One region of the Lysinibacillus sp. FSL L8-0126 genome, then DNA from elsewhere that is predicted to be linked to it. Evidence: riboswitches for the same ligand, from Rfam matches in the RefSeq annotation. Region 1 holds a riboswitch; the other holds the start of a gene.
What was found. A riboswitch is a leader RNA that binds a small molecule or an ion and turns the genes downstream of it on or off. The one in region 1 is predicted to bind S-adenosylmethionine.
Positions count from the first base shown of each region.

Region 2: another riboswitch for S-adenosylmethionine. It lies ahead of MHI34_RS08820 (cyclase family protein); the one in region 1 lies ahead of MHI34_RS04690 (MetQ/NlpA family ABC transporter substrate-binding protein).

Region 1 covers NZ_CP152028.1:986,750-990,914, reverse strand. Annotated here, with positions in the region: gene MHI34_RS04705 (enoyl-CoA hydratase-related protein) at 1-448, opposite strand, end outside; gene MHI34_RS04700 (methionine ABC transporter permease) at 462-1,133, opposite strand; gene MHI34_RS04695 (ATP-binding cassette domain-containing protein) at 1,126-2,151, opposite strand; gene MHI34_RS04690 (MetQ/NlpA family ABC transporter substrate-binding protein) at 2,257-3,087, opposite strand; SAM riboswitch class I at 3,176-3,280, opposite strand; gene MHI34_RS04685 (PPC domain-containing DNA-binding protein) at 3,403-3,906, shown strand; gene MHI34_RS04680 (pyridoxal phosphate-dependent aminotransferase) at 4,026-4,165, opposite strand, start outside.
Region 2 covers NZ_CP152028.1:1,808,378-1,812,542, forward strand. Annotated here, with positions in the region: gene MHI34_RS08805 (DUF2225 domain-containing protein) at 1-489, opposite strand, end outside; partial or broken gene MHI34_RS08810 (Cof-type HAD-IIB family hydrolase) at 826-1,599, shown strand; gene MHI34_RS08815 (DedA family protein) at 1,700-2,296, shown strand; gene MHI34_RS08820 (cyclase family protein) at 2,339-3,076, opposite strand; SAM riboswitch class I at 3,165-3,271, opposite strand; gene MHI34_RS08825 (hypothetical protein) at 3,367-3,765, opposite strand; gene MHI34_RS08830 (helix-turn-helix domain-containing protein) at 3,889-4,165, opposite strand, start outside.

The DNA.
Region 1 (4,165 bases):
GACGCTTTGTACTTTCAAGATTATAGACAATACCAATATTCGCCGCTGTGATGCCAAGCTTACTCTTTGGTGTTGCCATTCTAAAATCACATGCGTTGGCTAGTTCTAAGCCACCACCAATGGCTAAACCCTGAATCATAGCAATTGTCGGGTGAGGAAATTTATAGAGGGTATCAATCGCCTTTAGAGCCAAATCATTATAGGCTTTGGCATTGTCCGCGGCATAACGAATATCTAAAAACTCGCTAATATCGGCACCAGATGAAAAGGCTACTTCATTAACGCCACGGACAATTAATAACTTAATAGAAGAATCTACACGTAGCTGCTCAAGTTGCTCTACTATGTTCTGAAACATCGCCTTTGATAAGGAATTCCGTTTATCAGGTCGGTTTAACACTAACGTTGCAATATAACCATTTTTCTCTACATAAATTTCAGTTGTCATTGTCATTCTCCTCTTAATCCTTTTTCAATTTCGCAGCGAAGCGGTTGCCGATGGATTGAATGCTTTGCACAAGAATGATTAAGATAAAGACAGTTGCATACATAACATCGACCTCATAGCGTAAATGACCATAACGATAGGCGAGGTCACCCAAACCTCCAGCACCAACCATTCCTGCCATAGCCGTAGCACCGATTAAACCAATTGTGGCAATTGTTAAGCCTAAAATAATAGATGGACGAGCTTCACGTAATAGCACATGCCAAATAATATGGCGACGTTTAATACCCATGGCTGTGTAGGCTTCTACCACTCCCGAATCCACCTCTAATAGCGCAGATTCCATCAGTCGAGCAATATAAGGAGCTGTATAGACAACTAGCGGAACGATAACACCTTTAACCCCAATTGTTGTGCCGACGATCAGCTTAGTAAAAGGTAGGATGAAGAATAATAAAATGATGAATGGAACAGAACGTATAATATTGATGACTAAATTAAAAAATTGATATAAAAATTTATTGTCAAAGGATTGACCTGGTCGTGTTAATACGATTAATAGTCCCAATGGAATCCCAATGAGAATGGAAAACAATAAAGAAATTCCGACCATTTGAAATGTTTCGATAATTGATTTGCCAATTACATCTGACCAATCTGTAAAAAAGCTTTGAATACTACTCATTGAATTCGCCTCCTAATTCTTCCACCGCGACGCCATTTTCCGTAAAATATGTAAGTGCCTTTTGGACAATGTGAAGCTCTCCATGTAAATGCACCACAATGTTACCAACAATGCCGTTTTTTAATTCAATAATATTTGCCGTTAAAATATTTGGTTGTACATCATACACTTTCGTAACTTCTGCTAGTAATGGCTTACCAGTACTTTCACCTAGGAAGGTTAAACGAATGACACTGCCTGAAACATTTAACTGCTCGATCAGGGAAGGGGATAAATTACGTTGTGAAATCGTATTTAAAAACTTTCTCGTTGTAGGATGCTTCGGTTTAGCAAAAAGTTCAATAGCCGTACCAAATTCCACCACTTTTCCTGATTCAAGAACAGAAACCTCATCACATATTTTCTGAATGACATTCATCTCATGTGTAATCAGCAGGATCGTAATGCCTAATTCACGGTTAATTTTTAACAACAATTCAAGAATGGCTTCGGTTGTTTCAGGGTCGAGTGCACTTGTTGCTTCGTCACTAAGTAGAACCTCTGGTTCCTGTGCCAAGGCACGTGCAATAGCAACACGTTGCTTTTGCCCACCTGAAAGTTGGTTAGGGTAGCTGTCTAGTTTGTCTGTTAATCCAACAATTTCAGCATATTTAGCCACACGGTTTTTTACCTCTTTCTCGTTATAGCCAAGTAGCTTTAAAGGAACAGCAATATTATGGTAAACGGTTGCCGTTTTTAATAGATTAAAATGTTGGAAAATCATCCCGATTTTTTGGCGTGTTTGCCGTAATTCATGAAGAGAAAGGGCAGTAATGTCCACATTGTCGATTAACACTTTTCCAGCTGTAGGTCGCTCTAGTAGATTGACGCAACGAATGAGTGTACTTTTACCTGCACCACTATAGCCAATCACACCATGAATTTGTCCTTTTTTTACATGGAGATTGATTCCATCTACAGCCTTAATGATGTCTTTTTTCGTCTTATATTCTTTTGAGATATTTTGTAATTGAATCATCCGATTGATTGCTCCTTTCTCAAGCTCCTAAAAAGCAAGAATCTGCTCGTTTTCCATAGAGGAATTTCGGCAGATTCTTCAGCTACTAGAAGCTTCCTGAATGTATTACCAGCTAGGGATTACTGAACCTTTGAATTCTTCTTCAATGAATTGGCGTACTTCATCAGATTGGTAAGCCTCAACGAACTTTTTAATTGTTGGGTCATTTTCATTTTCTGCACGTACCACAATATAGTTCACATATGGAGAGTCAGTAGATTCTAAAAGAATAGCGTCATCTTTAGGATTAATGCCAGCTTCCAATGCGAAGTTTGTATTAATAGCTGCTACATCTACTTCACTAAGCTGCTTAGGAATTTGAGCTGCCTCTAATTCGATGAATTTTAAATTCTTTTTGTTTTCTTCTACATCACGGATAGAGGCTGTTAAGTCTGCCCCATCTTTTAATTTTATATAGCCTGCTTCTTGTAAAACAAAGAGGGCACGAGCACCATTTGTTGGATCATTTGGTAAACCAAATGTTGCACCATCTGGAATGTCCTCAAAGGATTTATATTTTTCAGAGTAAATACCCATTGGATTTAAAATTGTTTTGCCTACTGGCACTAAATTTGTATCATGATCTTTATTAAACGTATCGAGGAAAGGCTCGTGTTGATAGCTATTCGCATCAAGATCTCCTTCAGATAAGGATGTATTAGGTAAAACATAATCAGAAAATGATTTAAGCTCTACTTCTAGCCCATTTTCTTTGGCTACTTTCGCTGCAACTTCTGCGATTTGTTCGTGTGGACCAGACGTGACACCTACGACGATTTTATTTTCATTAATTGCTTCAGCTTGACCTTTACTCTCTTCTTTAGAGCCACAACCTGCTAGAGCTGCTGCTAATGTAAGACTTGCTAAACCTACTAAAAATTTATTTTTCTTTTTCATGAAAACTACCTCCAAGATTGTTTTTATCGGTTTTTGAAAATAAAAAAACTCTCTTACAAACTAAGAGAGGCTCATGAAAAAATGTCCTCTCTTATCTATCAAACGATAATCGTTTGCAGGATTTAGCACCTTCCTTCTAAAAGGAGGTTGCCGAGCTTCATAGGGCCAGTCCCTCAGCTACTCTTGATAAGAGATTTATCATATTTTTTTGTAATTCCGATAGAACTAATATAATTTATAGGTTATAGTAAGTCAATAAATATTTTTTAAATTTTTTATATTATTATAATATTTCGTCATGAAAGAGGGATAGCAATGTCTGTAAGAGTTAATTATGGTATAGGTTCATTTGGCAAGGTTGTAAGTGCTCGATTGCTAATGGGTACAGACATTATTGAAGGAATGGAGGCACTTTGTGAGGAGAACCATATTGAGTCAGCAACAATTGTTAGCTGTATAGGTAGCCTTCAAAAGAGTAGCTTTGTTTATTTAGTACCTGATGAAACATCTCAGATTAACGTAAGTTTTAGCGATGTCATAAAAAAAGAAGGGCCACTTGAATTGATCCAAGGCTCTGGCGTAGTATGTAAGCGCGATGGGGGATATGAAACACATTTCCATGGTTCTATGAGTGATCAATGTGGCGTTGTGTCAGGGGGGCATTTAATGAAGAGGGGGAACCCTGTCATTACGGCTGACATAGTGCTAGCTGAGGTTCAAGGCATCCAGCACTTTCGAAAATTTGATGAAGAAACAGGCCATGTTCAATTTTATCCATTAGAACACGGTTTACAGCAGCCAAGGAAAATTGAAAAATAGCGAAAATGTACTAACTTTTCTTTTCACTGAGTTGCATGTTCCTTCCTGAATTAAAAAATGTTAGACCGAGCTTATAATCGGTCTAACATTTTTACTTTTGTCCCAGCCTCATGTCATGGTTAAGGGTTGAATAATTGTAATTGTTCGATTCTATGGATTGCTTCACGTAAGCGTTCCTCGCTAACAAGTAAACCAACACGGATATAGCCTTCGCCATATCGGCCGAAGCCATTGCCTGCTGCTACAGCGATATCAGCCT
Region 2 (4,165 bases), 820 kb from region 1:
CTCCTGATTGGATGCAAAGGATTTACTATAAAAGTCTCTAGCTGCAAAAAGGTAACGCTTTTCGGATTCCTCATCGGTTTTTAAACGATAAAGCCAAGCAATTTTCAAGGCGAAATTCGCCATTAAAAGGGATTCCTCCATGGAAGCACGTGATACCAAATAAGCAAGCTTAAAACTGACAATGGCATCATCGATTGTACGTTCCTGACAAATATCCATCGGCTTCTGGAGCTCTTTAATGTAAATTTCATCAATGAGTTGCATGAAAGGTCCATATGTCCGTGTCATAGACTTATGGTAGGCATAGCCGCAATGGGGACAAACAGCAACCTCATACAGCAAAGGATTTAAGCCATCATAAACAGGCATGAAATCTGTTTGCTCCTCGATGATTTTATATCGATTAGGGCGTACTTTATAAGTTGTAAAATGCTTTTTGCAAAATTTACAATCTACACTACTTTCATAGTAGTAAATGTTAAATGCCATAAGAATCAACTCCTTTGCAGGCTCTAAAATTTTGTTTCTTTTGCTCTATTTATACGTAAATGTTTATCGTTCAATGTATTTAAGTAGATATCTTTTATTTTAACAATTCTGTGTTCTTTGGTATACTCCTTTAGAATTATTAAAATAAAAATATTCATCTGTTTTATAGTTAATTGTCATTAAATCTATGCTTGTAATAGTATTTATCGGTGCTGTTAATGTAAGTTATAGAGTTTGCTGAAAGTTTGTCAAAATACTTTCATACTTTTCATTAAGTATAAGGAATGAATTAAATGTTTGTGATTCTAAAGTACTGTTTTATAAAGGCGGCTTAAGATGAATTATAATATCATATTTTTTGATATGGATGGAACACTGATTAATTACGAGGATGGCTGTGTGGAAGAAAGCACAAAGAAGGCCATTCAACTTTTGCAGGAGAGAGGAATTCACCTTGTAGCGGCTACAGGAAGACCTTTATCGATGTGTCAGGAGATACAAGCGCTAGGGATTGAAACCTTTATTACAGCAAATGGGGCATATGTGAAACACAAGGATTTAATCATACATAAAACACCTATTGCTAAAGATATTGTTCAAAATGTACAAGCTTTTGCACGTGAACAGCAGCATAGCCTCACATTTTTTACAGAGCAACTATCGATGAATGGCATTCAGCATCCAGCTGCTTTCAATGCGATGCAGGCAACTCTATCTTTACGAAATTTTCCGGTTGTGAATGAAAAAATTGTGGATGAAGAAGTTTTTCTCATGTGTCTATATGCAGATGAGGAGGCTGAAAAAAGATATGCTAGCCAATTTCCGCATATATTTTGGCAGCGATAGCATCCTTATATTGTGAATGTATTACAGCAGGATGTTGCCAAATCGATAGCTGTTGAAGCGGTACTAGACCATTTTAACATTGGTCCTGAGAATGCTATTGCTTTTGGAGGTGGGGATAATGATATTGATATGTTAGAGCATGTAGGGCTAGGTATCGCTATGGGAAATGGTAGCGCAGCTCTAAAAGCAGTTGCGAATTTTGTTACAAAGAGTTCCACTGAAGGTGGTATTGACTTTGCTTTACGGCAGTTTCAAATGATATAAAGCTGCTGAAGGTCTTAAAGTCGATGCTTCAGGTTCTCTTAGATCTATTGAAGGAACTTGTTAATCAATGCGTTTTAATAAATTTTGGGTGGGGTGTTATATGGCACATCATGTGCAATCTCTAATTGAACATTACGGGTATTTGGGTATTATCGTGATCCTAATTGGAGGAATTGTTGGGTTGCCACTACCTGATGAGGTCTTTCTAACATATGTTGGCTACAGTGTTTATATAGAAAGCCTTGAACACATTCCCGCTTTAGTAAGTGCAATGATTGGTGCAGTTGGCGGTATTACCTTAAGCTACTATATCGGCTATCGTTTTGGCTTACCATTATTGCAGAAATATGGACCCAAAATTCATATTACGGAGCAAAAAATTGATTTTACAAAACAACTGTTTACTAAAATTGGGCCAACTTTATTATTAATAGGCTATTTTATACCTGGTGTACGGCATCTGACAGCCTATATTGCGGCAATTAATAATTATCCATATAGAAAGTTTGCTTTTTTTGCCTATACAGGGGCATTTATCTGGACTTTCACATTTATAACGTTAGGGAGGATGCTTGGGGAGAAGTGGCGGTTTGTTGGTTATTATTTATCCCATTATAGTATTTATCTTATCCTATTGTTTGGCCTCGTAATGCTCATCGTTTACTATCTATTCAAAAAAAGAAATATACGAAAATAAAGGTCTGTATGATTCAACATATGAATCGTACAGACCTTTGTGTTATGGCAAAATAGCAAATGAGCGTACAGGGAATCCAGATGCCTTTTCAGGCTTAGGGACGATATTGAAGATAATTGCCCCCTTCGCAGGTAGCTTGTCCAAGTTCGTCATCAACTCAATTTGATAGATGTTTTGTTCAAGCACGAAGTATTCGCCATCTAGCTTACCATTTTTGTGAAAATCAGCGGCTGAATCAGTATCAAATGTTTCATGGCCAAGTGCACTTATTTGACGTTCCTTCAATAAAAATTGTAATGCCTCTAAGCCCCAGCCTGGTATATGGTTATGTCCATCCATATCTTGGTTACTAAATGCCTCTTTATCTGGCCAGCGCTTACTCCAATCTGTACGTAGCGCTACAAAGGTACCTGCTTCAATTACTCCATGTTGTGCTTCAAAATCAAAAATATCTTGCACACTTAGCGAGAAGTCATGATTGTTAGCAGCTTCTCGTGATTTATCAATGACGACAAGAGGAAGAACTAGTTCTTTTAGTTCTAATTCTTCTAGATAGCGGGAGTCTCGCACAAAATGAATGGGTGGGTCGATATGTGTGCCATATTGTCCTGGGAACGTGAATTGTTGTGCGAAGAACCCGTCATCATGAGAGAATAATGTTTCAAATTTAGCATCTTCAAACATAAAAAAATGTGGGGAATTAGGGCCGAATGTATGTGTTAAATCAACCCATTGTTTTGATTTTAATAATTGTAATGCTTGTAAAAGTTGGTTTGACATTGATTTCACTGCTTTCTGTTAAAATTAGTAGAACATAAAAAAGAGTCCCCTTAGAAGAGGACTCCAGAATAAGCAACGGTAGTTCTTCTTCTCATCTTTCAGGCTTAAAATTTTGCCAATTGGAATTAGCACCATACTGTTGAGCTGGTTGCTGAGACTTCATCGGGCCAATCCCTCCGTCTCTCTCGATAAGAAAAGTGATATAAGAATTTTCAGAAATAATAATAAAAACACTTTAGCATAGAATTTTATAGTTTACAAGTTCGATAGAGATATAAGGGTAAATTTTTTTACCAACTTAAATTTATGGTTATGCCACAACAACCATTATCCATAAGACGTATTCTGAAATTGTCTGGTGTATAATTTGCATCAAATTTCATCGTAATGCCTGTTGATGTGATTAATTTATCAACCTCTGTTTTATTTGAAAGCTGTGCAGCATTCATTAGATCATGTGCAAATTGTTGAGAGCTATCAATTTTATCCGTAAGCAATTGAGCCTGTTGCATGATCGCCTTTATCCGTGTAGCTGACATTTTTAATTTATGTGTGTCGACAGGTGGAAAGGGGGTAGTGTTCGGCATTGCCAAATGTTGAGGAATAGGTCTAACGGCAAGCTGCTGGGCAAGTGGCGACGTTGGGTAATGATAAGGATGAACAAAGTACGGATAAGGATTGTAATACAATGTAATTCCTCCTATCCTATAGCTGATATCTTATCTTATGTAGCTAAACGTCTTTAGGTGTTATTTTGCAGTGCAATGTCTGTCCTAATCATTTAAAAAGGAAGCCAAAGTGAGCTTCCTCTTTTAGCCGAGAACATGTAAGACATCATCAATTTTTTTACTATGAGACAGAATACCGTAATTCATCCATGTTAAAAAATCCACTTCATATACACAGTTGGTTTTAACTGCAGCTAGATTTTTCCACATAGAAGTTTTTAAAATCGTACGCTCCTCGTTCTCGTAAATGGAATGTTGTTTATCAAAAGTAATAAATAAATGATCCGCATCTAATTGCAGCAATTGATCAAATGTCAGTGGTGCTTTACGTTGATTGTGCGGAATACTCCAGACAAGTGGA